4 regions of the Priestia megaterium genome follow, and region 3 is predicted to be linked to each of the others. Evidence: predicted binding sites of a transcription regulator. Region 3 holds the regulator's gene; each other region holds the start of a gene.
What was found. The regulator Rex, encoded in region 3, represses fermentation and respiration genes when NADH is low (regulators of the CRP and FNR family bind a similar motif). The targets are predictions, from matches to a motif close to TTGTGAAATATTTCACAA.

Region 1 (7,954 bases), 1.6 Mb from region 3:
ATCCCATGTCAAAGTCGTACGTATAAATACGGCGCGTCATTCCCATAAACCCTAGTGCATATTGAGGCATGAAGCATACATAAAAACCAATATTCCACGTCCAAAATGCCCATTTGCCAAGACGGTCATTTAACTTAAAGCCAAACATTTTTGGCCACCAATAGTACAAACCTGCAAAGAAGCCGAATACAACGCCTCCGATTAACACTTGGTGAAAGTGTGCAACTAAAAAGTAGCTATTATGATACTGATAGTCTGCGGGAGCTGCTGAAAGCATAACACCCGTTGCTCCTCCCACAACAAAGCACGGGATAAAAGCAATTGTCCATAGCATCGGCTGGGTCATTTGAATACGGCCGCGGAACATTGTAAATAACCAGTTGAACACTTTAACACCCGTTGGAATCCCGATGGCCATCGTGGTAATAGCAAAAAACACATTTACATTAGCACCTGCACCCATCGTAAAGAAATGATGCACCCATGTGAAATACGATAGAACGCTAATAATCATCATTGAAAAAACCATAGATTTATAGCCAAATATCTTCTTTTGAGAAAACGTTGCAACAATTTCAGAAAAAATGCCGAATGCTGGAAGCACAACAATATACACTTCAGGATGTCCCCACATCCAAATTAAGTTAATGTACATCATCGGATTTCCACCGCCGGTCATGGTAAACAAGTGTCCGTCAAAGAAGCGGTCGATAAACAATAAAGCAAGCGTTACGGTTAATACAGGAAACGCGAAAATGATAATAATACAGCTTGCTAGAACAGACCACGTGAATAGCGGCATATGCATAAGTTTCATGCCAGGCGCACGCATTTTTAAAATGGTCATAATAAAATTAATTCCAGAAGCCAAGCTGCCAATACCTGATATTTGAATGCCCCAAATATAAAAATCTTGACCTGGTCCAGGACTGAACTGCATGCCAGAAAGCGGCGGATAACTCAACCACCCTGCATCTGGCGATCCTCCGATTACAAACGACAAATTGAAAAGCATGGCGCCAAAGAAAAATAGCCAAAAGCTTACCGCGTTTAAAAAAGGATAGGCGACATCTCTTGCTCCAATTTGAAGAGGTACAACAATATTAAAGAAAGCAAACATAAGCGGCATTGCCATAAATAGAATCATAATGGTTCCGTGCGTAGTAAAAATTTCGTTGTAATGATTAGAATCTAGAAAATGCCACTGAGGGAATGCTAGTTGCATACGCATCAATAATGCATCTACTCCGCCTCGAAACAGCATTAACAATGAAGAAAGCATATACATAATTCCAATTTTTTTATGATCCACCGTTGTGAGCCACTCACGCCATAGCCACTTCCACTTTTTAAGATACGTAAGAACAAAAATAATACCGGCTAGTGTTAACAATATGGCGACATCGGCTCCGTAAATCATTGGCTCCCCTGTCACAAAAAAATGAGATGAAAAATCTTTTAATTTGTCTAACAACTTAGTTTCCTCCTTCCTGGTGCTCGTGCTGTGTATGTGCTTGTTCATCAGAAGCCACATTCATTGTCTTCATGTCTTCATTTTTCATATGGTGATGCTGACTATAATATTGACCACCGTTTTTAATGACAGTTTCTTGGAACAAACCTTTAGGAATGGTAGAATACGATTTCTCTAAAGAAAGACCTTGTTTTGCAAGACTGTTATAATCAGCTTTTGTTAAAGCTGGTGCTGTTTCTTTTACTTGCCTTACCCACTGATTAAATTCTTTTGTCGATGTAGATTTAACTTTAAAGTTCATATGAGCGAACCCTTCACCCGTAAAATTAGCACCCGAACCAAAATATTCTCCCTTGTGATTAGCTTGTAGCCAAAGCCCCATGGCCATTCCCGGCATTGTATATAATTGTCCTCCTAGCTGGGGTACCCAAAAGGAATTCATAGGTGCATCTGACGTTAGCACGAATTGAACGGGCACATTCTTTGGAATTTCGACATAGTTGACTGTCGCAATATCTTGATCCGGATATTGGAATAACCATTTCCAATCAAGAGACGTTACTTCAATCGTTAGCGGCTTTACATCTTTTTTCGGCGGATCTACTAATTCATAAGTCGTCTTGGCCGTAGCGAAACCTAAAATGCCAATAATAATAATGGGGATGCCCCACCAAATAAATTCAAGACGCTTGCTATCGTCCCAATCTGGTCGATACGGAGCCTTGTTTCCAGGCTTATCACGGTAGCGTAAAACGATATACACAAGCAGACCTAAAACAGGAATAACGACAATTGCGCATAAAATTATGGAAAAAATAATTAACTGGTATTCTTTTTGAGCTACCGCCCCCTGTGGATTTAAAATCAAATAACGACTATCACAGCCTGCTAAAAAAATTGTGATGAATACGAAGAGAATGATTAACTTGCTAATATGCATTGATTTTTGCTTTCTCACCTAAGTTCAGGCTCCCTTCCTCTAAATCCTCTGTACATAATAATGGTATATAAACGTTCATATTAGAGATGCATCTCAACAGATCAAAAGGCTAAAAACCTCCTAACATATTGAAGTTTGTCATGACATATTGCTTACTCCTAAAAAATTATCATGTTGTATGTTTAAAAGGTGTGATATTTCTCACACTTGAAGCGATTTTTATCTAGTTTAAATGGCTTTACCATAATTTCGTCACATATTTGGTTAAATGTGGTGTGAAATATCTTTCTCCTAGCGCGTAGATTCTGATAAAAGTAAAAAAGCTCTTCCAGTTCTTATTAACTGGAAGAGCTTTTTGGGAGTAATGAAGTATGGAGCTTTATTTCTTACTAGTTTGTTTGCTTTACTTGCTGAAACATCCAATCAATCATTTTCTGATTCCGATACGTTGGAACCCATGAAGCATGGTCATACTTTAATTCTTTAGGATATTCCGTATATAGCGGATGCCCCCCAGATTTTTTTATAGCCTCTATGATATTCCTTGAATAGGTAACAGGAATGATAGAATCGTCTTCAGCATGAAATCCCCATATCGGTTTGTGTGTAAGAAGATGTGCTTTAGCTGGATCGGCTCCTCCCGCTATTGGAACCATAGCAGCAAACAAATCAGGGTGTTCTATATTTAAGTTAAATGTGCCAAATCCTCCTTGAGATAATCCTGTAGAATAAAGGCGATTACTATCTATATTGTAGGATTTTCTTACACTTTGTAGAATTTCATAGGCCGTTTTTAAATCTTCTGATGTTTCGAATACTTTTGCTAAATTGACTTCATTGTTATTATCTCTTGTAACAGTGAAGCCCCCGCTTGGTACATTACGAGCTTGGGGAGCTAAAATAAAAGCGGGGTGCTTTCGTTGATTTTCTGGTGAAGCCCAAATGATCGCTCCGTCGTTGCCAAGAAGCTGTTTTTTATTATCATTTCCTCGTTCACCACCTCCATGTAAAAATAGCACCAGGGGATATGATTTTTTAGAATCATAGTCTTTAGGTACATAAAGTCGGTAAGGCATTGCCTTATAAGTGAATGATAAAAATTGAGTAGCTATAGATTCTCTGCTTTCAAATGAATAAGTAAATATAGCTATACCACTATGATTCTTTTGATGTTTATTTTTCGCGTTTCCTCTTATGGAAATTGCTTTAAGCACCGTATCGTTATTAATAATAAGTGGGTTCGTATACGGATTGCTTTGACTGGTCGGAGTGCTCCCATCAAGTGTATAGTAAGTCTTCGCACCTGGTGTGTTTGTCTTTAATTCAACCTTCTGCTCTAGATAATATTCGCCTGATAAAACTGAAGAAGTTGGTTTTTTTACGTTTCTATAATCATTTTCTCCTTTTGCCGCGACGATATTTAAAGGGAAAAAAGCTAGAATAAGAACTCCTACAGTAATAAAACTTATAACTTTTTGTATTGATATATTATTCATTGATAATGTACCTCCTTTATATGGTTTTTTAAATGTCTACTTCCATTTCTAGAAGGGCATAGCTTAAGCTTTTCCCGTGCGTATCCACTCCTAAAGAAGTAGTTACTCCACCAAGTAATGCGCGGTGACATACAAATTGAAAAGCTGATATATTAGGAACCTCGTAGCGAACAACGTCTCCTTCTACAATATTTTTTAAGTGTTTTTTCACTTCCAAAGCAGTCACTTTTTCACGTAATAAGAAATAATCTTTTTCGTTATATGGAATTAGTGATAACATAAGCGTGTTTCCCTTATCTCCAGCTCGACTGTGAGCAAGTTCATATAATTTCTTTTTCATTTGTTAAGCTCTCCTTTAATGTAAGATAAGTTTTTATTTTGTTTCGTGGAATCAACGTCGACACAATACCTACTACCTCATTAACATACTTTCTTGCTCCGCCTCCGCCCGCTGGTCCGTTCGTATAAAGAGCTTCTACCTCTTCTCCAATTTTGGCTGCTTCCTTTGAAGTAAGACATCTCCCTGCTACTCTCAGTCTGATTTCATAAGGAGCTGATTCTTGAAAAGAAACTCTATGAACGGAGGAAAGACCGATATAATCAATTCTTAAGTCGACTACTTTATCTTTTAAACGACTATATAAAATTTCACCGGCTAGCTTAGCTCTTTCTAGAGCATTGGAACCAGCGTAGGAAATTTCTCCTTCTCCAATAACACCTGCTTCGTAACCTACGCTGACTTTTAACGTTTTAGGTCTTGGTATACCTGTTCCACCAGATACATGAATTTGATTCAATTTAATTTCATGCAAATGAACCGAAGTAAAGTCAGCAATAACATCTGGTGTTATATATTGATGAGGGTCAGTTACTTCGTAAAGCAGCTGTTCTTTTACAGTAGCTAAATTAATGACTCCTCCTGTGTCTTCTACTTTAGTAATAATTGCTGTCCCATCTTCTTTAATATCAGCAAATGGAAATCCTAATTCAGCAAGCTGTGGGACTTCTTTTTTTCCAGGATCAGCAAAATAACCACCAGCTATCTGTCCCCCACACTCCAATAAGTGTCCAATTACTGTTCCTTGAGCAATTTTATCTACATCGTCTAAAGACCATCCAAAATGGTGTACCATTGGAGCAACAAATAAAGACGGATCTGCTACTCTACCAGTAATAATAACTTGAGCATCTGTCTCTAGAGCTGGCAATATTGTTTCCACACCAAGGTAAGCGTTTGCAGATATAACGTTACCAAAATGAGATATCGGTTCATTTGTTTCTAGAGTCAATCCATTCCTATCTATCAACTTTAGTACATCATCTCCCGTTACGGCTGCTACCTTTATCTCAATGTTTAGTCGGTTAGCTATTTCAACAACTTTTTCAGCAGCATCTATTGGATTGGCTGCTCCCATATTGGTAATAATTCGCACCTTATTTTCCTTAATAATAGGTAAAAGAGGCTCTAGTCTTTTTTCTAACAAAGGATCATAACCCATTAAAGGGTTTTGACTTTTTCTTTTTTGGGCAAGTGCGATTGTTCTTTCGGCTAAACATTCCAATACTAAATAATCTAAATTTCCTTTTTCAGCTAGTATAACCGCCGGTTCTAATCGATCTCCTGAGAAACCCGCGCCTGATCCAATTCTTATCATTTTTATCACCTCAAATAGTAATTGCTCCTGTTATTAATGCCACAATCGTCATAACAATGGTCGTTCCAAAGGCCCACTTAAAGATAAAACGCTGATGATCGCCTAAATTCACTCCGGCTAACCCTACAAGGATAAAGGTCGATGCGGTTAAAGGACTTAATGGAAATCCAGTTGTCATTTGTCCTAGAATAGCTGCTCTGCCAATCTCAATTGGATTGATGCCAAAGTTAGAAGCCGTCTGGCTAATAATTGGTAAGACCCCAAAATAGTAGGCATCCGGTGTAAACACTAAGCTAAGAGGCATACTTGTAATTGCTACTAGTACAGGTAAGTAAGAAGCTAGTGATTCAGGGATAATACTAACCATTGCAGAAGCCATTCCATCTATCATCTTTGTTCCTGTCAAAATACCCGTGAAAATGCCTGCAGCGAAAATCATCGTAGAAACAATTAAAACGTTATTTGCATGGCTTAGTAAGCGTTTTTGCTGCTCTTCTGGATTTGGATAATTGACTAAAAGAGCAATTGCAAACGCGACAATAAATAAAATCGGTAAAGGCAGCCATACTTTAATTAACGCGATAAGAAGCAAAATTGTTAAAGCAAGATTAAACCAAAAAAGCTGGGGCTTTTTCATTTCTAGAGCAGCTGCATGTTCTGTAAACCCTTGTATATGTTCTTCTAGTTCAATGACTCCTAGTCTCTGCCGCTCCTTTTTCCCAATCCAAAAAGCAGATGCTAACACCCACACAATCCCAGCAATCATCGCGGGGATAACAGGGTTAAATAATTGAGAAGAATCTGCATTAAATGTAGTCATGGCTCTAGCAGTAGGCCCCCCCCAAGGAGCTAAGTTCATAACTCCTGCTCCTAAAGCAACCACTCCTGATAAAATAAGAGGATTCATCTTTAATCTTTTATAAAGAGGTAGCAGCGCTGTAATGGTAATCATAAAAGTAGATGCACCGTCACCGTCTAATGATACAAGCATCGTAACAATAGCTGTACCTACGACTACTTTTAATGGATCTCCTTTAACTAGACGAAGCATTTTAGAAATCATAGGATTAAATAAACCCGTATCAATCATTAAACCAAAGTACAAAACTGCAAAAACAATCATAATGCCTGTAGGTGCTACTTTTATAATGCCTTCTAACATCATGTCTCCCATTTCTAATCCAAATCCACCTATTAATGCAAAAACAGTTGGTACGAGAACTAACGCAATCAATACAGATAAACGATTGGTCATAATTAAAAATAGAAATAAACCAATAATTAAAAATCCTAATAATGCTAACATGTAATCCCCCCTGCCCTAAATTTGTAGATTGATGAATCTTGGATGTAAAAAACTTCTGTACTTTTTATTCTTGCAGGATTCATGCCAAGGATATGTAAAAACAGCAACAAACCTTTACAAAATCCTTTCAAAATGTGACAAAAAAATTTATTGCACAACAAAAAAGAAAGCGTTATCAATGAATCTGCTTTCTTTTTTTGTTCTTGTCAATTGAAATTCTAATATTTTAGAAATAATCACCGCTCAGTGAAGAGATACGTTTCTTAATACATAGTTTCCAGCATTTCTGAAAATCTAGAAATCTTTCTAACGACTTAGAAATGAATATGATATTTCTTCATTTTATTGTATAAAGTAGCTAAAGAAATACCTAAAACCTCTGCTGCTTTCCTTTTTCCCCCAATATTATTTGGGTATTTTCTTAATATTTCCTGAATAAATGCGCACTCTTTATCCTGTATAGCTTCCTGCAGTGTTTGATTAGGTTTATCTACCTTACCTAGAACGTCTGAAAAGCTTTGTTCATCTTTAATCATAAATTGTGGAAGGTGATGAAACATAATATCTGTACCTTCTGCCATACATGTGGCATAGTCAATCACATTTTTTAATTCTCTTACGTTGCCAGGCCAATGATAGGATTGAAGAAAGCCTAGTGTATATTCGTCAATTTTGTAAGATGCATTGGCGGTCGAGTATTTAATAAAAGAGGAGACGAGTTTACGTATATCTTCTTTCCTTTCTCTCAAAGGAGGTATCTCTAGTTGAATAACGTTAAGTCTATAAAATAAATCTTCTCGAAATTGTTTCTTATTCACAAGCTGCTGTAAGTTGCGGTGCGTAGCAGCAATAATTCTTACGTCAACTTCTCGTTCAGTAGCTTCTCCTACCCTTCTGATTTTCTTCTCTTGCAGAACTCTTAACAACTTAGCTTGAAGATCATATGACATATCTCCAATTTCATCTAGGAATATAGTTCCGTTGTTTGCTATTTCGAATAGTCCAGCCTTTCCGCCTTTTTTAGCATTTGTAAAAGCACCATCTCCATATCCAAAAAGTTCACTTTCTAACAGAGACGAAGGA
Region 2 (7,954 bases), 260 kb from region 3:
ATTAAACCTGCTACAATAAATTGGCCAATCAATTCTCGGTAATACGTCCATAGTTTAAGCTTACGATCCATGCGGTCTAGCTCATCTTCTGTTTTGTTATACGAATGAAAAAATGACTGCTGCTGACCGCTTAATACCCAATCAGCAACTCCTAAAAACCCGTCTGTGACCTTAGCATATAACTGTGCTTTGCTTGATTTATATCGCTGATTGGCCGCTTTCATATGCCAAAGGGAAAAAAGCGGCATCACTACTACTAACAAAAATAAATAGATGGCAATCAAACATGCAAACTTTAGGCTAAAGAATCCTAAAGCTACAATCGAAATAACGTATAAAATAACAGCTGAGATTGTTGGAAGAATGGTACGCAAGAACAAGTCTTGTAAACTTTCAATATCTTCAGCGAGAACCGCTAAAACATCTCCCGTTCGATAGCGGGATGTAGCAACTAACGGTTCAATCAAATGATAAAGACGTGTACGCATTTTAGCTAAAATGCGAAGAATAAAATCGTGACTAACAAGACGCTCCGCATAACGAAAGGCTGCTCGACTTAAACCAAATGTACGCACAAGCACAATGGGAACGTACACCAGTAAGATTGTTTCTGGCCGTAAGGAAGAAGCTGAAATCAAGTAACCTGATGTGAACATTAGCGCACAAGCAGAACCAATCGTTAACAAGCTTAGTAATAAGATAGAAAAGATACGATATTTATACGTTTTAAAGTAGGGCCATATCCAACTTTTATATTTCATCATATCTCCTCCTCTTCATGTAAAAATTGATAGTAAGCTCCTTTTTTTCGAATCAGTTCTTGATGATTGCCGACTTCTGCAACCTTTCCGTTCTCTATTACAACAATGAGGTCCATATCTTTCATCCAATGCAGACGGTGCGTAGCTAAAATAAATAACTTGTCTTGAAACATCGTTAAGATATCTTGCTTTAATTCATATTCCGTTTCAATATCTACTTGCGCCGTTGGTTCATCAAGCATAATAATAGGGCGATCGCTCAGAAACGCCCTAGCTAGGGCAATCCTTTGAGCTTGGCCGCCGCTAAGCTGCCGTCCTCCATCTCCTATCACTTCATTTTCCTTCTTAGGCATCTGTTGAATCGTAGATAAAAGTCCTGCTTTCGTTAAAGCATCTTCATAATCATAAGAACCGCCTCTATCCTGATAAAATTCAATATTTTCTTTCACTGTTCCATTAAAAATAAATGGGTGCTGAGGGATATACGTAATCTGCTTTTGCCAAGCATCTGAGCGTAAATCAACCGGCACGCCGTTTACTTCAGCAGACCCTTCTGTAAATTGTACAAAGCCGCTCAGTATATCAATAAGCGTCGATTTTCCAGCTCCGCTTTTTCCTATAATCCCAATTTTTTTACTTCCTTTAACATGAAGTGACACATCTTCAAGAGAAGGCGGCTGCTCTTCGTCATATTTTACGGTGATATGACGCAATTGAATTTCACTGTTTTCCGTCCAATCAGGAACATCTTCTTCTTTAGCCGACGGTTTTTCAGCCTGCTTTACAATCTTAATTAATGCATCTCCGGATTCTTTTCCGTCTAATGTTGCATGATAATCGTTTCCGACTTCCCGTATCGGCAGGAAGTATTCAGGCGCCAGCAATAAAATCATAAGTGCAGGCTCTAACGTCATCGAACCGTTCACTAGCCGCAAACCGAGCATAACAGCCACGATGGCTACAGATAACATCGTAAAGAAATCTAAAGCAAACGTAGATAAAAAAGCAATTCGGAGCGTTCCCATTGTCGCTTTTCGATAGCGGTCACTGACTCTTCCAATCGTTTCAGCATGCTCCTTACTTTTCCCGAGAAATGTTAACGTTTCTAATCCTCGAAGCGAATCTACAAAGTGATTGGACAGCACATGATACGTCTCCCATTGGCTATCTATTTTTTTCTGGGCAGCCAGTCCAAGTAAAATCATAAATAAAATTAAAATTGGCATAGTTACAAGCAAAATAATGCCTGAAAGCCGATCTTGATACCAAACGAAAGCGAGCACTAGCCAAGGTGTAACGCTGATGGCGGCCAGTTTAGGCAAAAACAGCTCAAGATAAGCGCGAAGCTTCTGTAGGCCTGTGGTGATGAGCGTCACCAAGTTTCCTGTCCCTTCATTTTTGGTAAAGCGCGGTCCGAGTGCAAAAATGCTTTTCATGACCGTCAAACGAAGTTCCTGAGTCGTTTTGACTCCAAATTGATATGCTGTTTTTTTCACTATAAAACTTACGATCTGACGAACCATAAAGGCAGACAAAAACAATCCGATTGCTTTTGTCTGCGAAGTTAAACTTTCACCATGAAAAAGAGCAGTAATTACTTCGGCAAGCCACTTAGCTTGAAAAATAATGGCTACACTTTGAATAGTAATAAGCCCTATTAACACGGCAAGAACCATTTTTATTCCGTTGTAAACCATTAAATTTCTACCCATTAGTACTCCATATGCTCCTTATGATCTACACGTTTTCTAAAAACGTAGTAGCTCCAAATTTGATAACCTAACACAAAAGGCAGTAACGCAATAGCAGCGTAAGACATAATTTTCAAGGAATAATTCCCTGATGCTGCATTATGAATCGTTAAACTATAGCTTTCATTGACTGAACTAACCAAAACGGTTGGAAACAATCCTGCAAATATAGAGGAAATTGATAAAATTAAAATTAAGCCAGACATAGCAAAGGCCCATCCGTCTTTTTTCCGTGTAAGGAAAAATCCTGCTAGTAAATACACGAAAATACCGATAAAAAATGTGTATAGCATCAAGCGGCTATGATTGCTGAATAAATTTGTTTCAAAAAACGTCATGCCTGAAAAAATAAGAAGCAGCAAGGCATTAACAGGCAAAAGCTTCATGGCAACTTTTCGTGAACGATCTCTAATGTCATCCATCGTACGGATCGTCGCAAAAATAAGTCCGTGCCATAAGCAAAGCATCGTTAGCGTCACGCCGCCCGTTATGGTATATAGATTCACAATATCCGAAAAGCCGGCATTCATTTGCATGTTGCGCTCAACAGGCAATCCTTTCATTAGTGCTGAAAATAAGATGCCGAAAATGAGCGGTGGAAAAAGACTTCCAAAGAAGATAACCCAATCCCACGCATTTTTCCACGCTTGTTTTTCAACTTTTCCTCGAAATTCAAATGCTACACCGCGTCCGATAAGCGAAAGCAACAGAAGAACAAAAAGAACATATGACCCGCTTAATAGCGTTGCATACCAGTTTGGAAAAGCGGCAAACATAGCACCGATTGCTGAAATTAACCAAACTTCATTTGCATCCCAAAAAGGACCGATTGTATTAATAAAAGCTCGTCGCTCTAAGTCGTTTCTTCCTAAAAAGCGAGACACCATTCCAATCCCAAAATCAAAGCCTTCTAAAAAGATAAAACCAACAAACAGAATGGATACTAGCAAATACCAGAATTCATTAAGAGAAAACATTGTATCCCTCCTTTGTAAACGGATCAGTTGATGTTACTTTTGTATGTGCTTCGTGATCGTGATCTGGACCTTTTTTAATTTCTTTAACGAACAAAAACACCATAATCACAGCTAAAATTAAGTAAAAGAACGAAAACGAGATAATAGAAAATAGCAATTCACCTGCTGTTACACCAGGAGACACGGCATCTTCGGTTTTCATATAGCCAAATACAACCCAAGGCTGACGGCCAATCTCTGTCATAATCCAACCTGCTGAGCTTCCAAGGAACGGAAAGGCGATGGCAATCGTCATAATACGTAAAAATAGTTTGCTTTCTTGAAGTTTTTTACGAGAAAGCAAGTACGTACCCCAAATGCCTAATGCACATAATACGCCACCTAGACCAGCCATAATGCGGAAACTCCAAAACGTTGTTCGAACGGGTGGAATATAATTTCCTTCTCCATATTTCGCCGTATACTGCTGCTGCAGCTCATTCATTCCAGGAACAGAGCCTGAAAACTTACCGTATGATAAGAAGCTTAATAAGTAAGGTATTTTGATTTCACTCGTATTTTTCTTTTCATCAGGGTGAATATTTGCTGTTACTGTCCAAGCACCTGGACTTCCGCTGTTTTCCCATAATCCTTCACTTGCGGCCATTTTCATCGGCTGTGTTTTAACTAAATATCCGGCCTGTTCATGCCCAGATAGTGCAATTCCTACACCTGAAACTAGCCCTACAAGGATAGCAACTTGAAATGATTTTTTAGCAAAAGCCACATGTTTTTTCTTCAAGAGCATAACAGCGCTGACACCCGTGATAAAAAAGGCGCCTGTTGCAAACGAACCTAAAATTGTATGAGGGAATTCGACCCACAGCTGACCGTTCGTTAACAATTTAAAGAAGTCATTCATTTCCAAACGGCCATTATTTAGCTCCATTCCGACCGGATGCTGCATAAAAGAATTAGCCGTTAAAATAAAGAACGCTGAAAAGATAGTACCTAGACTAACAAGCCAAATACATAGACAGTGCAGCCATTTAGGCAAACGATCCCACCCGAAAATCCACAGCCCGAGGAACGTGGACTCCATAAAAAACGCTAGCAGTGCTTCAATAGCAAGCGGCGCACCAAATACATCTCCTACAAATCTTGAGTACTCTGACCAGTTCATGCCAAACTGAAATTCTTGTAAAATACCTGTTACGACTCCGACAGCAAAGTTAATCAGGAATAAGTGCCCCCAAAACTTTGCCATCTTTTTATACTGTTCATCTTTTTTTACTACGTACATCGTTTCCATGATCGCTACTAAAAAGACAAGGCCGATAGACAGCGGTACAAAGATAAAATGAAACAGCGTCGTTGATGCAAATTGAATACGTGATAGTATGACTGTATCCATCTTCTTTCTCCTTTCATATATAAGAACATTCATCATTTCCATAGATACTTTGCTCATTTCTGAGCATCTTTTACTTATATTGTGAAACATTGAGCATAACAATTCGAGAAATATGCTCAATGTTTCACAAACATATGTAATGTCTCTCTTTCTATTTACATAGTATAGTCTATTTTTTTAGCTGTGCACGTACATTTTTTGAACGTTTTTAGACTAAAACGTGACTTTCTTGTGACAAAAAAGGGCAGGATCTCTTTATTTTTTCATAAAAAAAGCACGCTCTGATTTGAGCTTGCTTCTCTACGGTCGATATTTTGCTTTCGCATTTAATTTAGATTGACGAATGATTTGGTTAATGACTTCAGAAAATACAATACCAATGGCAATTGAACCTGAAATCATAAAGGCTTTTGCTGCAAGACTAATCGCTTCATTATAATTATTTTCTACAAAGTTACGCATGGCATCGTATGCTGTTCCCCCTGGAACGAGCGGAATAATACCTGCTACGGTGAAAATAATGATCGGCGTACGATAAATTTTTGCGTAAATTTGACTAATAATAGCAATAAAAAAGGCCGATGCTACAGTGCTTGGAATTTCATCTACACCATAGAACGTTAGCAAATAGTAAATGAGCCAGCCAATCATTCCGACAAAGCCACTTTTTAATAATGATTCACGTGGAACATTAAAAATAATCCCAAACGCTGCTGAAGCAATAAAACTTGTAATTATCTGCTCTACGATATGCATATGATGCCTCCCTTCTATAGAAGCGTAAATACAATGGCAATACCTGCACCAATAGCAAATGCCGTCAGAAACGCTTCTGCTCCTTTTGATAATCCAGACAGTAAATGTCCCGCCATTAAATCTCGCACTGCATTGGTAATCGATAACCCAGGAACGAGAGGCATAACGGATCCAATAATAATTTTATCAATTTGCGTTCCTAGTCCTGAAGCGACTAAAAGAGCTGATAAAAGTCCAATAACTAACGAAGCGGTAAACTCAGCAAAAAAGCGAATCGGAATAAGACGGTGGAAATACACCACGGTTAAAAATCCGAGACCTCCTGAAAACATCGCTGGAATAAAGTCCGTCCATAAACCTTGAAACATGATTAAAAAGCATCCGCTAGAAATGGATGCAGCTGCAAGTTGAACCCATAGTGGAAAAGCTACGTTCGTTGCTTCAATTTCTTGTAGCATTTCATACGCTTCCTCCAAGGAGATGTTTCCTTGACTGATGGTTCTTGAGACGCTATTTACCATAGTTACTTTTTTTAAATCGGTCGTTCGTTCGGAAATACGAATTAACTTCGTTTTCGTCGGTTCTTTCGTTTCAAGTGAAAACATAATCCCTGTTGGCGTCACATAGCTGTGGGATTTTTTTATACCGTAAGACGCTGCAATCCGCATCATTGTGTCTTCTACTCGATACGTTTCTGCTCCGCTTTCTAACATAATTTTACCTGCTAGTAAGCTAACGTCCATAATTTCATATTTATCTAATTTTTGTTGTGTCATCAAATCGCTCCAAACATATTAAAGCTTGGTTTTTTCCCCTACAGCATACAGTGTATAAGAAAGAGGGAAGTGGACGCAATGGTTAATGCAAAAAAGTGTGGACTTTTTGTCTCACACTTTCAGGAATAGTATATACATTCCTTATCAATTCATACGTTTTGTGGTCTCACGCTCTACTAATACAGGTGCCATTTTATACTGTACCTGATCTATTTCTTGCTGATCCTGAATTTGCTGAAGTAAGAGGTTTACTGCTTTTTCAGCCATTTTTTCCATCGGTTGACGGATGGTTGTTAGCGGAGGTTGCGCTTCACTAGCTTCTGTAATATCATCAAACCCTATAACAGACAAATCCGCTGGAACGTGAAGTCCGTTTTGCCACGCACAGTGTATCACTTTCAGAGCAATGTAATCCGTAGCACAAATAAGCGCAGTTGGGGGCTCTGGATGATGAGCTAGCTCATTTATAAACTGATATAGTTCATCTGAGTTATTCATATCTTCTTTCACAAACTTTGCGTTTGCTGACGGTACATACTGATAAAAAAGAGACAGACGGTGCTCGACTCCGCTTACAGCTTTTCCAACGAACCCGATATTCTTATGGCCAAGGTCCGTTAAGTGAGCAACAGCTAATTGCATTCCCTCCGCATCATCTACATGTACAATTGGCCAAAGTGCAGAAGAGCCGTCTCCTGTAAGAGAAACGTAAGGCGTTTGATATTGTTTTAATACGTCTACAAACGGATGCGGAGCGGCTACATAATCTAATAAAATGACTCCATCAAACCAATGATTCATCATCACATTTAATTGACGCTCAGCCGTTGTTTCTTGGTAATCCGTATGTCCAATAAGAACGTCCATCCCTCGACTTTGAACTTGCTGCTGTACCTTTTTTAACAGCTCGATTAAAAATGGGTCTTTTAAATCTCTAATTAATATCCCGATAATCCCTGTTTTTTGGGCCCGCAGAGCTGCCGCAAATGGATTTGTCTGATACCCTAAATGAGCTGCTGCTTTTAGTACTTTTTGTTTTGTTTTTTCACTGATTTTAATTTTACCGTCTTTATTATTGAAAATTCTTGATACCGTAGCTAATGAAACACCCGCTTCTTTTGCTACTTCTGTAATCGTGACTTTTTTTCTCCCCATTCGTACCGACTCCTATTTCCTTTTAGTCTATCGACCAAGTAAACATTTTTCTTTATTATACTACTAGAAGTCGGAACCACCCAAAACTACCTTCCCTACTTTTCACTAAACAGCCACTTTAACACATCTCGAATTTTTTGATCCCAATATGCCCAGTCGTGACTTCCTTTTCCTTCTTCATATGTAAAACAAATAGGCTCTTGCTTACATCGCTCGGAAAAACGTTTATTTTCCTGATATAAAAAATCTTCCGTTCCACAGCATTGATAAATACGCGGAGTCACTTCTCCATAGCGCCGGCGATTTTCAAGCAGCCAGAAAAGATCATCCTCAGGTCTAATAACAGGCGGCATGCCAAAAATCAAAGGATAATCTAGGAACTGAA
Region 3 (7,954 bases):
GTTCAAATCCTGTCCCCGCAACCAACATGGTCCCGTGGTGTAGCGGTTAACATGCCTGCCTGTCACGCAGGAGATCGCGGGTTCGATTCCCGTCGGGACCGCCATGTTTTAGAAACGAAACAATGTGTTTCGTCTTTTTTATTGTTTGAACCATTTTTATATAAAACTTTACCGTCCTTAGGAGCAATCCTAAGGAATTTTTTATATACAAAGAAATTTCTTTGTAGAATTGCGATGTTAAAGATTGTTGGATTTCTTACTGGATATGTATAGTCCACAACGTTTACAATATATATATACAGATTGAAATGAGGTTCTGAATGAATGACAGAGATTAATGAATTTACGTTTATGTCTACGTCTCCTGATGAAACTAATCAGCTGGCTGCTCGTCTAGCAACTTTATTAGAAGCTGGTGACGTGCTGCTGCTTGAAGGTGATTTGGGAGCTGGAAAGACAACATTCACAAAAAGTTTAGCTAAAGGCTTAGGAATTGAACGCAATGTGAATAGCCCGACATTTACTATCATTAAAGAATACAAAAGCGGTCGCCTTCCTCTTTACCATATGGATGTGTACCGTCTAGGGGATGAATTTGAAGACCTAGGGTTCGATGAGTATTTTGAAGGAGATGGCGTGACGGTCGTGGAGTGGGCTCACCTGATTGAAGAGCAGCTTCCTAATGAATATATTCAAATCAATATTTACCATGAAAACGAAACGACTCGTAAAATCCTTGTAAAAGCGATAGGCAGTCGGTACGTTGAAATATGTAAGGAGCTTTTTAAAAGATGAAAATGTTAGCCATTGATACATCCAATTTTGTCATGGGTGTTGCTGTCGTTGAAGAAAACAAAGTAATTGGAGAAATTATTACGAATCTAAAAAAGAATCACTCTGTTCGTGTGATGAACGCTGTGGAATCTTTGTTAAAAGATTGTGATATTGCGCCAAGCGAGCTAGACCGTATTGTAGTGGCACACGGTCCCGGGTCCTATACCGGTGTACGCATTGGTGTTACCATTGCCAAGACACTTGCTTGGACTTTAAATATTCCTTTAATAGGTGTATCTAGCCTTGAGGCACTAGCAGCAAACGGTCGTTATTTTGATGGATATATTGCTCCGTTATTTGATGCGCGCCGTCAGCAGCTTTATACAGGACTATATGAATGGAATAACGAACGAGGTCTTGTAGAAGTTGAAAGTGATCGACTTGTTATTAATAAGGACTGGGCGGAACATTTAAAGTCATACAACAAACCTATTTTATTCATAGGCAATGATCTTTCCATGCATGAAGAGGCGTTAAAAGAAGTGTTGAGTGAACAAGCTGTATTTGCCCATGTTCAGCAGTTTAACCCAAGACCAAGTGAATTGGCTTTCTTAGGAATGAAGAAAGAGCCGCAGTCTGTGCATACTTTTGTTCCGAACTACATTCGTTTAGCTGAAGCAGAAGCCAACTGGCTTGCTTCACAGCAAAAAGGATAAAAGAAGGTATAACATGAAACTAACAATTAAGTTTCGTTTAATGGAAGTTAAAGATATTGATCAAGTAGTGAAAATCGAAGAGAAGTCTTTTACGACACCTTGGAGTGCAGAAGCATTTCAAAATGAGTTAACCAATAATCAATTTTCAACTTACATTGTGATGGAAGAAGGAGAAAATATTATTGGTTATTGTGGAACGTGGATTGTTATTGACGAAGCACATGTAACCAACATTGCGCTATTGCCAGACTACCGAGGCAAGGGACTCGGTGAATTGCTGCTCCGCAACGTGATGGACGTTCTTCGAAAACTAGGTGCTACGTCAATGACATTAGAAGTTAGGGTATCTAATCATATTGCACAATCATTGTATCAAAAGCTAGGTTTTAAACCTGGAGGTATTCGTAAGAATTATTATTCTGATAACAATGAGGATGCATTAGTTATGTGGGTGAATTTATGAATGAAAATCAATTAATTTTAGCATTAGAAACAAGCTGTGATGAGACAGCAGCAGCTGTGATTCGAAACGGTCATGAAATTGTAGCCAATGTGGTGGCCTCTCAAATAGAAAGCCATAAACGATTTGGCGGTGTCGTACCGGAAATTGCATCTCGTCATCATGTAGAACAAATTACAGTAGTAGTTGAAGAAACTTTAAATCAAGCGAACTTGACGTTTGCAGATATAGATGCAATAGCTGTAACGGAAGGACCAGGGCTTGTGGGAGCACTTCTTATTGGCGTAAATGCAGCCAAAGCGCTAGCATTTGCACATCAAAAGCCATTAATTGGTGTTCATCATATTGCAGGACATATTTATGCAAATCAGCTAATCAAAAAACTAGAATTCCCGCTCTTATCGCTAGTTGTATCTGGCGGGCATACGGAGCTTGTATACATGGAAAGTCACGGTCATTTTAAAGTGATCGGTGAAACAAGAGATGATGCAGCAGGAGAAGCCTACGATAAAGTAGCCCGCACGTTAAACCTTCCATATCCAGGCGGACCTCATATTGACCGCCTTGCACATGAAGGAGAGCCATTAATTGATTTGCCGCGTGCTTGGCTAGAAGAAGGATCCTATGATTTTAGTTTCAGTGGATTAAAATCAGCAGTTATTAACACTGTCCACAATGCGAAGCAAAAAGGTGAAGAGATTCTTCCACAAACACTTGCTGCTAGCTTTCAAGCGAGTGTCATTGATGTGTTAGTAACTAAAACGATTAAAGCTGCAAAGGAATATAACGTTAAGCAAGTTTTATTAGCAGGAGGAGTTGCTGCTAATAAAGGGCTTAGAGCAGCGCTAGAAGAGGCATTTGAACCCCTATCAAATATTGAGCTTATTATCCCGCCGCTATCTCTATGTACGGATAATGCCGCAATGATTGGAGCAGCAGCAAGCGTACGATTTGCTCAAGGAAAACGTTCAGATATGTCATTAAATGCAAACCCCGGTTTGGACTTGGAAGAGTAAGTGACGAATGAGATTTATTTCTCATTCGTCTTTTTTTGTGGATAAAAATGATTTATCAACAATATTCAATAAATTTAGAATTGACTGTGGATAATTATGTGGAAAAGTCCGTGCACTCAGTACACGGACCTGTTATCAACAAGTTTTAATTATGAAAATCAGACAGATATCCACTATTTATTCACAGAGTGGATAAAGCTTGCTCTTAAGCGCATGAACAAGTAAATAGGATGAATAGATACGCAAAAATATAGGCTACTCTTCTAGAAGCAGCTGTAATTCTTCCCACTCTTCCATTAATGTGGATAACTGTGAAGAAATTTTTTCATTTTCACCGTTTAATCTTGATACTTCTTCGTGATTTTGATAAATTTCAGGGTCACAAAGAAGTTCTTCATTCGCCGCTTGGGCGGCTTCTAATTTGTTTACTTCAGTTTCAATTTCTTCAATGCGGCGCGTTCGCTGTCTCATCAATTTCTTTTGTTCTTTATCTTGTTTATAGGACTGTTTATCTACTTTTACCGTACGTTCTTCGTTTGCTTTTATATTTTCTAATTCTTTGATTTCCTCTATTTCTGCTTTCTTTTCTACATAATAGTCATAATCTCCAAGAAATTCTTCTACTCCTTCAGGAGATAGCTCTGCTATTTTATTGGCAATACGATTAATAAAATAACGGTCATGTGAAACAAATAATAGAGTCCCTGGGTAATCAATTAACGCATTCTCCAGTACTTGTTTGCTATCTAAATCAAGATGGTTAGTAGGTTCATCCAAAATTAAGAAGTTAGCTTTTTGAAGCATAAGCTTCGCAAGAGCCAAACGTGCTTTTTCACCACCGCTGAGCGTGGAAACGATTTTCAGTACATCATCACCTGAAAACAGAAAATTTCCAAGCGCTGTACGGATTTCTTTTTCAGGTTTGGCTGGGTAGTCATCCCAAAGTTCATTTAAAACGGTTTTATTAGACGTTAAATTGGCTTGCTCTTGGTCGTAATAACCAACCATTACGTTTGAGCCAAAAGAAATGGTTCCAGTCTTGAAGCTTAGTTTATCCACAATACCTTTTAATAAAGTTGATTTCCCAACTCCATTAGGACCAACCAACGCAAGGCTTTCACCTTTTTTAATCCGAAGGTTTGCCTCTTGCACGACATATTTGTTTTCATCATACCCGATAGACACGTTTTCGAGATTTAAGACTTCATTTCCGCTTTGACGCTCAATTTCAAACGAAAAACTAGCTGATTTTTCACCTTCATTAGGTCGGTTTATTAACTCCATTCGATCGAGCTGTTTACGTCTGCTTTGCGCACGTTTTGTAGTCGACGCGCGGGCGATATTTCGCTGAATAAAATCATTCAGTTTTGCGACTTCATCTTGCTGCTTTTCGTACTGACGCAACTCTTTTTCATAGCGCTCGGCTTTTTGTACGAGGTATTTAGAGTAGTTGCCCGTGTACTTCACCGTTGTTTTTTGTACGACTTCATACACTTGATTTACGACTTTATCAAGGAAGTAACGATCGTGTGAAACAATTAAAATAGCTCCTTCATACCCTTGCAGAAACTGTTCCAGCCATGCTAAAGTTTCAATATCTAAGTGGTTGGTAGGCTCATCGAGAATAAGCAAGTCTGGCTTTGTTAAAAGCAGTTTTGCAAGAGCCAAGCGCGTTTTTTGCCCACCGCTCAAGGAGGAAATAGGGGTGCTATAGTCAAAGTTTGAAAAACGGAAACCGTGAAGAATAGATCGTGTATCCGCTTCATATTGATAGCCGCCTAAATCTTTGAACGTTACTTGAAGCTGATCGTACTCTTTGGTTAGTTTTTCGTATTGAACTGAATCATTAAAAATATCTGGATCGCCCATCTTCGTTTCAAGCGTACGTAATTCTTTTTCCATCTTCTTTAACGGAGCAAAGACAGTCATCATTTCTTCCCATATGGAGAGTGTTGACTCAAGAACTGTATCTTGTCCCATATAATCAATGGAAACACCCTTAGGTTTAATAATTTCTCCGCTGTCATAGGAAAGCTGCTCAGCAATAATTTTTAATAAAGTTGATTTACCAGCACCGTTTCGTCCCACTAGGGCAATGCGGTCTTTTGATTGTACTTCTAACTTTATATTCGATAAAATGGGTTCTGCCCCATAGTATTTTGTAATACCGTTCAATTGTAGAATAATCATTTTTTCACCTCTAGTAGTATATCCATAGTGTATTTTAACATATTTTTAACTACAAGTTCTTCCTACAAGCGTTTGTAATTTGTAGAGGGACAAGGACAAATGATGAAGCGAATGTTTTGATTCATGAAATAAAATGATTTTACCTGCACATTTTATACAGGATACTATGTTAAAATAAGAGATAAGTGCATCTCTGAACTTATCTATGATGGATGTGAAAAATCCGTCATGACTAACAAACGGATCCTTTGAAGGGCTAATTGCTTCGTTCTACATACCGACTTTAAGGAGTGCTGAATAGACAAAAGCCGTCGAGGTGTGAAGCGGAGTATATATAAAACAAGAGAAAAGAGAGAGAATTGGAAGCGCTACCTCAAAGCGGTTGATGCTTTGTGAAAGGTAATGCAATATGACTTGAAAATGTTAGTAATGACATACATGAACTGAGGGGGTACAACGTGAACACTGAACAATTAAAAATACCACAAGCAACGGCTAAACGATTGCCGCTTTATTATCGTTTTTTGAAAAATTTGCATGCTTCTGGTAAACAGCGTGTGTCGTCAGCGGAGTTAAGTGAGGCAGTGAAAGTGGATTCTGCTACTATTCGTCGGGACTTTTCTTACTTTGGTGCATTAGGAAAAAAGGGATACGGCTACAATGTGAATTATTTACTTACATTTTTCCGTAAAACGTTAGACCAAGATGAAGTAACGAAAGTAGCACTGATTGGCGTAGGGAATCTAGGAACGGCCTTTCTAAATTATAATTTTATTAAAAATAATAACACCAAAATTGAGTGCGCTTTTGATGTGATAGAAGAAAAAGTGGGTACAAAAGTGGGCGACGTGCCGGTCTATCATCTTGACCAATTGGAAGATTATATGAGTGATGACATCTCAGTAGCGATTTTAACCGTTCCTGCTACTGTTGCTCAGCAAATTACTGATCGTTTAGTGAGTTGCGGAATTAAAGGAATTTTAAACTTTACTCCTGCACGCTTAAACGTACCGGATGAGATTCGACTCCATCATATTGATCTTGCTGTAGAATTACAGTCGCTCGTCTACTTTTTGAAAAATTATCCTGTTGAATAAGGCGGACTGTGTTACGATTTCCTTAAGTCTAAATTAATAAGGAGAGTGGGAATATGGGGATTGGAGCAGGCAGTTGGATTATTATTGCGATTGTAGCACTGCTTATTTTTGGACCGAAACGGTTACCGGAGCTAGGAAGATCAGTGGGCCAAACGCTTAGAGAGTTTAAGCATGCCGCTAGCGGTGCATCAGAAGATCGTGAAAAAGATAAACAGCGTCAAGTAGATGACAAAGAGTAAAAGGGTGATCATAGTATGACCGAACAAGAAATGTCAATATATGATCATATAGGAGAGCTGCGAAAACGCATTTTAATTGTTTTATTTTTCTTTGTGATTGCCACAATTGGCGGCTTTTTTATAGCGGATAAGGTTATTGTCTATTTACAGCATGCTGATGAGGCAAAGAATTTAACGATGAATGCATTTCGGTTAACAGATCCAGTTAAGATTTATATGCAATTTGCTGTTATTATCGGCTGTGTACTTGCAGCTCCTGTTGCACTGTATCAACTTTGGGCATTTATTAGTCCTGGTTTATATGAAAAAGAGCGTAAGGTAACGCTTGGATATATTCCTGTTTCCATTTTTCTCTTTATCGGCGGTGTCTCTTTTTCTTATTTTGTGTTGTTTCCATTTGTCGTCGATTTTATGACGCGCGTTTCTGATGAGCTGAATGTAAACCAAGTGATTGGCATTAATGAGTACTTTTCTTTTTTAATGCAGCTCACACTGCCTTTTGGCCTGTTGTTTCAGCTTCCTGTCGTCGTGATGTTTTTGACGCGTTTAGGAATTATAACGCCTATGTTTTTATCTCAAATTCGAAAATATGCCTATTTCGTACTGCTAGTTATTGCCGCACTTATTACACCACCGGAATTGCTCTCGCACATGATGGTGACAGTGCCGCTCTTAATTTTGTATGAAATCAGCATCATTATTTCCCGCATTTCGTATCGCAAAGTGTTAAAGGCAAGGGCAGAGCAAGAAAGAGAAGATGTTAGTATGTAAAAAAAACCACTGAAACAGTGGTTTTTTTATTTGGATGAATCATCTTGATTTTTATATTGCTGCTGCAATTTTTTAATTTTGTAGTGCAAGATAAAGATGCGAACCGCAAACCTGAAATCGAATGCGGCTACGAGTGCAAATAAGATTGTGGGGAAATTCCAGACGGTTTCCTGGGCATTTTGAATTGCCAAGTAGGTGAATAAAATCCCCATAATAATATAAATAAACCCTCGTGTTAAAGGGATATTCTTCATAAAAACATGCCTCCAAAAATGAACTGCATTTGTTCTGCTTGTTTTTGCATTTCTATAATTTTATCTGCAAAAATAGTTTGAGATAAAATAACGATTGTATTCATCAAAACATGAGCAATAATAGGTACAACAATTAGTCTCGTCCTTGCATAAAGGAATGCAAATACAAATCCCATAGCTGTATACACAAGTAAATGTTTAAAATCCCAGTGTACCGCAGCGAAAATAAGGGAACTAATAAATGCAGAGATAAAGAAATTGTATCGTTTGTGAAGAGAACCAAAAATAATCTTTCGGAAAATAATCTCTTCTAGTATTGGTCCAATAACAGACGTAACGACAATAAGGAACGGCGTTGCTTTAACAAGATTAACAATATTTTGTGTGTTTTCAGATACTTGGGTAATGCCAAGAGCGTGCTCAATCATACCTGCTAC
Region 4 (7,954 bases), 290 kb from region 3:
GCTGTTAAAGCTGCAGCAATTAACCCAATGAGCAATGTATACATCAGTTTTCTCATGATTAATCTCCTTTCATAATCCCAAACGATTATTAGCTATTCGAAAAAATCATCTAGGGGGCATTGTATATGATATAGGCGTAAAAAGAAACCATTTAGGCTAATTTTAAACATATGTAATAAGATTGAAACGTTTTGTAATCTTATGAAAGGTAAATGCTTTCGTTTATACGACCTGTCTAATCATAACATTATTTAGTATGATTTACATAATTTACAGTAAGCTATTCATCGTACATTCTTTTCTTTAAAGCTTTCTTTACATTAAAGATGACAGTATTTGATCACATAATCTCATCGTTTTTACATTGTCGCTCCCACTGGAAAGAGGTTCTTGGTCATTTGTACAACACTCAATAAAATGAGCCATCTCTCCAACAAAACCACGAAGGTAAAGATCTCGGTAAGCTCCCGACATCGGTGAAGCAGAAGGTGTAAACACACGATCGTTTTCTTTTAATGATTTCCACGGTAATTCATCAAAAGTCTGGGATTCGTGAATAGTTAATGAATTTATTTCGTCAACAAAAGCAAAGCCATCGTCAAATGGCACTAATAAGTTTTCACTTTCTCGAGACCATGCTGTCATGCCAGTAAAATACAGGCTCTCTACAGTGCCATTGTCAAACTTCAGCGAAATACTATTTGAAATATATTCACCATGATTATTTCTGAACCCTGTCACGTGAACGACTTCGCCGAACAAGTGACGGACGAGATCAACAATATGTATGGCAGCAAGCTTCATAAACTGCTCTTCATCTTTACAAAAAGTGGTACTGTCTACAGCAAATCTTGCTTGAAATGAACGGACACTTCCTAGGCTACCTTCTTCAATTAATTCTTTTAACTTCATATAACAAGGCGCATAGCGCTTCATAAAACCTACCATAACTTTTACGCCAGCTTGCTTAGCAGCATCTGAAATCTCTTTTGCTTCTCTTTTATTCATCCCCAAAGGCTTGTCCACATAAACATTTTGTCCTGCTCGAATGCAATCCAGCACCAAAGCAGGATGATCTTCAGGCTGTGCCACAACCACTACTCCATCGCACTTTTCTTGCTTTAGCATTTTCTTATAATCATCGTACGGCGTACCGCTGCTCCCAAATCGTTGAAGAGCAGTTTTTGATCTTTCGATACTGCGTGTGGAAATTGCTTTAATTTCTGCTCCCGCTTCAATAACAGAGGGGTAAATGTTCGTTGATGCGTGAAAGCCTGCACCAATAAAACATAATTTTGCTTTTGTCATGTTTTCGCTCCTATTTATTTTTTGATGGATTTATACAAGTTTGACCATATCACAAGCTCTTTTTGAATGTCCAATAGAAGTCTGAAATATATGATTAAAAAGAGGCCGGTACAGAACTAAATGAATCCAACCTAAAGACGAACAAATGAGATACATGAACTGAACCGCTTATGACACCGCCGTTGATTTCCATGCAAGGCTTCGCTTTCCGCGGGCGGGCGCTGAGCCTCCTCGTCGCTTGCGCTCCTGCGGGGTCTCATCTGTCCCGCTTTTTCCGCAGGAGTCTTCGCCTTGCCCTTCAATCAACTGCTGGAAGGACGAAACAGATGAAGTTGTATTCACCATAAAAAAAACGAACCACTCATCAAACTTGCTGATCAATAGTTCGTTTTTCACTTAGGCTAAAATACTTTTCTCCCAGCCTCTTTAATTTATGTATGAATTATAAAACGATTCATACGAATACGTAATCAAATTGTTTTCTTTTGCAAAACACTCAATGGAAACAGGAAATAAGAACCCGTATTTTTTTAAAATTGCAATATTTTTTTCGAATTGCTCGCAGTCGCTTTCTTCAATCGGCCGATGTTGAATCGCTTCAATCACGGCAATTATTGTCTGAAGGCTACTAATGACTTGCAATGCTTCATCGAGTAAGCCATTATATAAATGGTCTGTACAATAATCTGGATTTAATAATTCATCAGGATTAAGCTTATCTACAGATACATACCGAGGTAACAAGTCATAGCGAAGCTGTTCAGTCAACTCTTCTATGTAATTCTCCATTTCTGGCGGAGCTGCTTGGGCAATTTTCATGGTTACCCCCCCTTTTTTCTCTTAACTTATGTCTCTTTATTTAGCATAACATAAACATAAAACGAGAACTTCAGGTAGTTATTTCCTCCTAATTATTTACAAGTTCTTTTTAAAGATTAAAGGATATTTACTAGTATGTAAGGAAGGGATTAAATATGAGTATACACGGCCAATGGCTAGAAGATAAAATCGCAAAAAATGATGCAGGGCAAACAATTGAAGATTATTTAAAAACGAAATGGCGTATTCCCAAAAAAACGTTGCATCAGTTTCGGATGAATAAAAATGTGCTTATAAACGGTGAGCCTTTACCATGGAGGAATACTCTTAAGGAAAATGATAGAGTATCACTCCCTTTTTTTGAAGCAGAACCTAATGAAATAACACCTTACCATGTTAATATAGAGATTTTGTTTGAAGATGAACACGTGCTAATCGTAAACAAACCAATAAACCTAAATACTCATCCTTCATCAGAGCAGGACCAAAAAACTCTTTTAAATGCTGTAGCTGCTTATTTTCAAAAAATAGGCCTCAAAACAAAACCTAGACACGTTCACCGTTTGGACAGCGATACATCAGGTGCTATCTTATTCACGAAGCATTTTGTAGCAAGCTCTGTGTTTGACCAGCTGCTGGCTGAACGTAAAATTAACCGGACTTATGTTGCTCTTGTCCAAGGACTCATGAAACAAGAGCAAGGAATCGTTAATGAACCTATTGGACGCGATCGCCATCACGCTACGAGAAGAAGAGTATCTAGAACGGGACAAGCTGCCAAAACATCTTATCGCGTGTTAAAGCGCAATATGGCAAAAAATGAAACGCTTATTGAACTTTCGCTCGAGACCGGACGCACTCACCAAATACGTGTTCATATGAGTCACATCGGCCATCCATTACTTGGTGATACGCTTTATGGCGGAAAGAGATTAAAAGATCAGCAGCAAGCTTTACATGCCATTAAGCTTTCTTTTATACACCCGTTTACACATCAGCGCGTGTCAGCTGTTGCACCTCCAGATCAGCAGGTTTTTTTACCGTACAGCAACTTGTTTTCCTATTAAATAAAAAAGAGCGCCAATATGTTATTGGCGCTCTTTTTTATTTAATTTTAAATTGACGAATCAAGTTCGCCAATTCTTCACTAATCTCTTGCAAATGTTCAGCCGATTGAGAAACAGTAGAAATAGCTCTAATTTGTTCTTCTGTAGAAGCCGTAATTTCTTCCGTTCCTGCTGCTGATTGCTGTGCAATAGCTGCTATACTTTGAATGGCCGCTACCACGTCTTCCTTATGCTCATCAATGCTGTCCATGCTGCTTGTTACATGTTCGACAGCCGCTGCCACCTGCTCAATGGTAGTAGCAATTTCACGAAAAGCTTGTTCTGTGTCTCCTACCACAAAGTCTTGAGATTTTGAAAGTTCTTCTGTCCGGTTGCATTCTTCACGAGCAGCCGCGACTTCCCCTTGAATCGCTGCAATCGTGTGGCGAACTTGTTCAGTAGCTTGAGAGGACTGTTCAGCAAGTTTTCGTACCTCTTCAGCTACTACCGCAAATCCTTTGCCATGTTCTCCTGCACGAGCTGCTTCAATACTAGCATTTAGTGCAAGTAAATTTGTCTGATCTGAAATGCTATTAATTGTAAAAATAATAGATTCAATTTCTTTCATCTTACTTGTTAACTCTTCCATTACCGTTTGAACACCGTGAATCGTCTGAGATGATTCGGTAGTTTGATTGCGAAGCAGCTGCATTTGTTTTAAGCCTTTTTCATTGATGGTTACAGCTTCAATCGTCATTTTATTAATCTGGGCGTTTTGTTCAATGACTTCTTCAATTTGTGAAGATAAACTCATCGTTTTGTGATTAGTAGAGTCAGCGTCAGAAGCCTGCTGCGTGGCGCCGCTGGCAATCTCATGGATAGCCCGGCCAATTTCTTCACTGGATGCAGTTGCTTCTTCAGATACAGCACTCAAGTCTTCAACAGACGTTTTTACTGTCTCAACAGACGTCTGAACCGTGCCAATCAATGTTTTCATTTTAGCTACCATATCGTTAAATAAATGAGTAAGTTCACCAATTTCATCTTTTGACTTCGTCTGAACCTGAACTGTTAAATCGCCAGCTGTTACTTTGGCTACTTCGTTTTTCAAGCGGCGAATCGGATTCGTAATGATTCTTGAGAAAAAGATGGTTAACACCACTGATAATAAGATGCCAATTAACGCAATCCAGACAATCACATTCAGTAAATGATGAGCGCTTGAGAGCATTTCATTATAAATAAAGGCGTTTCCTATCTTCCAATTCGTTCCTTCGAGAGTATCATATGCCATCACTCTCTCTTCACCTTGAAAGGTATACTTCATGAAATCTTTATTCCGGTCTGCTTCGTACATTTTTTTCATAAATGGCTGATTCATTAAATTTTTTCCAGCTTCTGTTGGATGAACGAGCGCTGTGCCATTTTGATCAAATAAAAATGCATATCCACCGTGATTTACTTCTGCTTTACCTACAATGTTTTTTAATGCATCTAAGTCTAAATCAGTAGCTATAACGCCCAGCACATTTTTAGTATCTGGATCTAAAATAGCCTTTGCAATCGTCACAACCGTCTTTTTCGTTGCTGCATCTTCATATGGATCCGTGTAAACAACCTCATCAGGTGATTCTACTGCTTGTTTGTACCACACCCTGGAAGTCGGATCATAGTTTGAACCAAACTCTTGCTTAGGAACAGAATACATTCCTTTATTTTTTGTGCCTATGTATTCAAGTACTAAGTTAGGATACTTTTCTTTAAACTGTGTAAACTCTTTTTGAACTGTGTTCCATGTAAAATACGGATTTTTCTCTTGGTTTGTTTGATCTCCTTCTTGCTTAACAAAATTAACAATTACATCATTTTCACTATACGTCAGCAAAGAACGACTATACATGTCTAAGTACGTATGAATCGTTTCTCTTAACTCTTTCACTTGACTTTGAGACTGAACTTCTACATCTTTTTCTATTTGTGTTTTGGTAAATTGATAAACAGCCCCTGAAACAACTAATAATAAAATAGCTATAAAAATACTAAAAAATACTACGAGTTTTGCACTTAACCTCTTCATTCCCTCACCCTTCTACAAAAATCTTTATATTACTAATAACGGCTTTTCATTTTCACTTTTGAAGAAGTTTTTGTGATTTATTTCAAATTTCCCCAAAAATAAAACCAGCTCATCCTTTCATAACGAAAGAACGTGCTGGTTTTATTTTTGCTTTTCGTATGCATCAGGTTCAATATGAACAAGCGTATCTTTAATCTGATGCTCATCGTTCATCATATGTTCAATTTGATCAGCAATTTCATGGCTTTTAATAACATTTAAATGAGGATCTACTTTAACAGTTACATCAATCACGACTTGATTACCAAGCTTGCGCGCTTTCACATCTTCTACTTCTTTTACCCCTTCTACAAGCCCAATGCTTTCTTTGTAGTGTCCTAACTTTTCTTCATCAAATCCGTCCGTTAAAGAATGAGCCGCTTCTTTAAAAATCTCGATGGCTGTTTTACAAATAATAATTCCCACAGCAAAAGCAGCTACCACGTCCAGCCAGGGCAAGCCGAATTGCGAGCCGAAAATTCCCACAACAGCCCCTATGCTCACAAGTGCATCAGACAAATTATCTTTAGCAACCGCATATAAAGACTGGCTATCAAGTTTTTTAGCAAGCTTAATATTATATCGGTAGACACCACCCATAACAGCAGCCGCTCCAAGACCTACCCAAGCAGCCAGTAAATTAGGCGCTTCAGATTTGTCCATAAATAATGACTGACCCGCATCGACCAATACTTCTAGTCCAATGACCATCATGATAAAAGAAGCAATAAGTGAAGAGATATGTTCCGCTCTGGAATGTCCATAGGGATGATCATTATCACGAGGTTTTTTAGAGATTTTTAAGCCGACTAAGACGGCAATTGATGCAATAATATCTGTAACATTATTAAGACCGTCGGCTTTTAATGCAGAGGAAGCGGTGACACCCGCAATAATAAGTTTACATGCTGATAAAAAGATATATGATAAGATACTAACCCAAGCGCCTTTTTGGGCTTGCTCATAGTAGTTCTCCATCCCTTCAACTCCTTTATTCAAAATAAGCAAACTTAGTGTAACAAATGGATTTCGTGTGGGTCTATAGAAACATTATTGGCTGTTAACATACAAATAGAGAATGTTAAACTCTTTAGCTTTCCGCAAAACAAGTTGCCTTTACTCAACACTTTAAACGTTTGAGATCGTTCTAAATGTGGCACTTCATGTAGAAGGACCCTTTTTTTAAATCGCCCTGTAAAATTGTTTACTATTTTTTAAAGGGTGTGATTTTTATCACAGCCGAGGGTATTTATTCTTGTTACACTAACATTGTGAAAAACATCACAAAATAAAATTCAAAGGATGATACAAATGAAAACACAATTTACACCAAAAACACGAAAAGTTGCTGTTATCGGAACTGGTTTTGTTGGCTCAAGCTACGCTTTTTCAATGGTGAATCAAGGTATTGCCAATGAATTAGTGTTAATCGATATGAACAAAGAAAAAGCGGAAGGTGAAGCACGCGATATCAATCACGGTATGCCATTTTCCACACCGATGAAAATCTGGGCTGGAGATTATAAAGACTGTGCTGACGCTGATTTAGTAGTTATTACAGCGGGCGCTAATCAAGCTCCAGGGGAAACGCGCTTAGATCTAGTTGAAAAAAACGTTAAAATTTTTGAATGCATTGTAAAAGATATTATGAACAGCGGATTTGACGGCATCATTTTAGTGGCAACAAATCCAGTTGATATTCTCGCACACGTTACACAAAAAGTATCAGGATTACCAAACGAACGAGTAATTGGTTCAGGAACGATTCTTGACACAGCTCGCTTCCGCTACTTGTTAAGCGACTATTTTGAAGTAGATTCTCGCAACGTCCACGCTTATATTATGGGGGAACATGGAGATACGGAATTTCCTGTTTGGAGCCACGCGCAAATTGGCGGTGTGAAGCTCGAACATTTTATCAATACTGCTGCTATTGAAAAAGAGCCGGATATGCAGCATCTATTCGAACAAACACGCGATGCGGCTTACCATATTATTAATCGAAAAGGAGCGACTTATTACGGAATTGCGATGGGACTTGTACGCATCACCAAGGCTATTTTAGATGATGAAAATTCTATTTTAACGGTATCTGCTTTATTAGAAGGACAATACGGTATTTCTGATGTGTATATCGGCGTGCCGGCTATCATTAATAAAAACGGCGTGCGCCAAATTATTGAATTGAATTTAACTCCTCACGAACAGCAGCAGCTCGAGCACTCTGCTAGCATTCTTAAGCAAACTCGCGACAGAGCTTTTGTGTAACATCAAAAGATTTTTGCGGGGGACTCCCCCGCTCCCTTGTTTTAAATATGTAGTAGAGGTGTATGAATATGACGTGGACTCAAGTATATAATCCGTTAAATAATATTTGGCTTTCTGCACTAATTGCACTCATCCCCATCATCTTTTTCTTTATTGCTTTAACTCTTTTGAAATTAAAAGGACACATTGCTGCTGGTATTACGGTACTTCTTTCTATGATTATTGCTATTTATTTTTATGATATGCCTGCCTCAATGGTCTTAGGAGCCACAGGCTATGGGTTTTTGTATGCACTTTGGCCCATCAGCTATATTATTATCGGCGCGGTGTTCTTATACAAGCTAACTGTCAAAAGCGGACAGTTTACTACCATTAGGCAATCTATTATTTCAATAAC

Region 1: a site for Rex is predicted at 2,604-2,621, ahead of CEQ83_RS09180 (cytochrome c oxidase subunit II). Genes of this name have one in related genera too.
Region 2: a site for Rex is predicted at 4,995-5,012, ahead of CEQ83_RS25485 (cytochrome ubiquinol oxidase subunit I). Genes of this name have one in related genera too.
Region 4: a site for Rex is predicted at 6,559-6,576, ahead of CEQ83_RS02625 (L-lactate dehydrogenase). Genes of this name have one in related genera too.

What each region holds. Positions count from the first base shown of each region.
Region 1 is NZ_CP023317.1:1,818,234-1,826,187, reverse strand. Features, by position in the region: gene qoxB (cytochrome aa3 quinol oxidase subunit I) at 1-1,474, opposite strand, end outside; gene CEQ83_RS09180 (cytochrome c oxidase subunit II) at 1,476-2,414, opposite strand; gene CEQ83_RS09175 (chitobiase/beta-hexosaminidase C-terminal domain-containing protein) at 2,804-3,910, opposite strand; gene CEQ83_RS09170 (AtuA-related protein) at 3,939-4,250, opposite strand; gene CEQ83_RS09165 (acyclic terpene utilization AtuA family protein) at 4,231-5,565, opposite strand; gene CEQ83_RS09160 (CitMHS family transporter) at 5,576-6,871, opposite strand; gene CEQ83_RS09155 (sigma-54 interaction domain-containing protein) at 7,186-7,954, opposite strand, start outside.
Region 2 is NZ_CP023317.1:4,967,220-4,975,173, forward strand. Features, by position in the region: gene cydC (thiol reductant ABC exporter subunit CydC) at 1-761, opposite strand, end outside; gene cydD (thiol reductant ABC exporter subunit CydD) at 761-2,473, opposite strand; gene cydB (cytochrome d ubiquinol oxidase subunit II) at 2,473-3,489, opposite strand; gene CEQ83_RS25485 (cytochrome ubiquinol oxidase subunit I) at 3,476-4,882, opposite strand; gene CEQ83_RS25490 (threonine/serine exporter family protein) at 5,183-5,638, opposite strand; gene CEQ83_RS25495 (threonine/serine exporter family protein) at 5,653-6,414, opposite strand; gene CEQ83_RS25500 (LacI family DNA-binding transcriptional regulator) at 6,559-7,569, opposite strand; gene CEQ83_RS25505 (alpha/beta hydrolase) at 7,665-7,954, opposite strand, start outside.
Region 3 is NZ_CP023317.1:204,796-212,749, forward strand. Features, by position in the region: tRNA gene CEQ83_RS01175 (tRNA-Met) at 1-24, shown strand, start outside; tRNA gene CEQ83_RS01180 (tRNA-Asp) at 29-104, shown strand; gene tsaE (tRNA (adenosine(37)-N6)-threonylcarbamoyltransferase complex ATPase subunit type 1 TsaE) at 325-795, shown strand; gene tsaB (tRNA (adenosine(37)-N6)-threonylcarbamoyltransferase complex dimerization subunit type 1 TsaB) at 792-1,490, shown strand; gene rimI (ribosomal protein S18-alanine N-acetyltransferase) at 1,504-1,953, shown strand; gene tsaD (tRNA (adenosine(37)-N6)-threonylcarbamoyltransferase complex transferase subunit TsaD) at 1,950-2,966, shown strand; gene CEQ83_RS01205 (ABC-F family ATP-binding cassette domain-containing protein) at 3,222-5,156, opposite strand; gene CEQ83_RS01210 (redox-sensing transcriptional repressor Rex) at 5,615-6,253, shown strand; gene tatA (twin-arginine translocase TatA/TatE family subunit) at 6,307-6,492, shown strand; gene tatC (twin-arginine translocase subunit TatC) at 6,508-7,263, shown strand; gene CEQ83_RS01225 (YdiK family protein) at 7,290-7,517, opposite strand; gene CEQ83_RS01230 (CPBP family intramembrane glutamic endopeptidase) at 7,514-7,954, opposite strand, start outside.
Region 4 is NZ_CP023317.1:493,847-501,800, reverse strand. Features, by position in the region: gene CEQ83_RS02660 (SurA N-terminal domain-containing protein) at 1-56, opposite strand, end outside; gene CEQ83_RS02655 (Gfo/Idh/MocA family protein) at 316-1,308, opposite strand; gene CEQ83_RS02650 (hypothetical protein) at 1,477-1,704, opposite strand; gene CEQ83_RS02645 (YhcU family protein) at 1,735-2,127, opposite strand; gene CEQ83_RS02640 (RluA family pseudouridine synthase) at 2,283-3,194, shown strand; gene CEQ83_RS02635 (methyl-accepting chemotaxis protein) at 3,232-5,250, opposite strand; gene CEQ83_RS02630 (cation diffusion facilitator family transporter) at 5,392-6,267, opposite strand; gene CEQ83_RS02625 (L-lactate dehydrogenase) at 6,601-7,557, shown strand; gene CEQ83_RS02620 (lactate permease LctP family transporter) at 7,620-7,954, shown strand, end outside.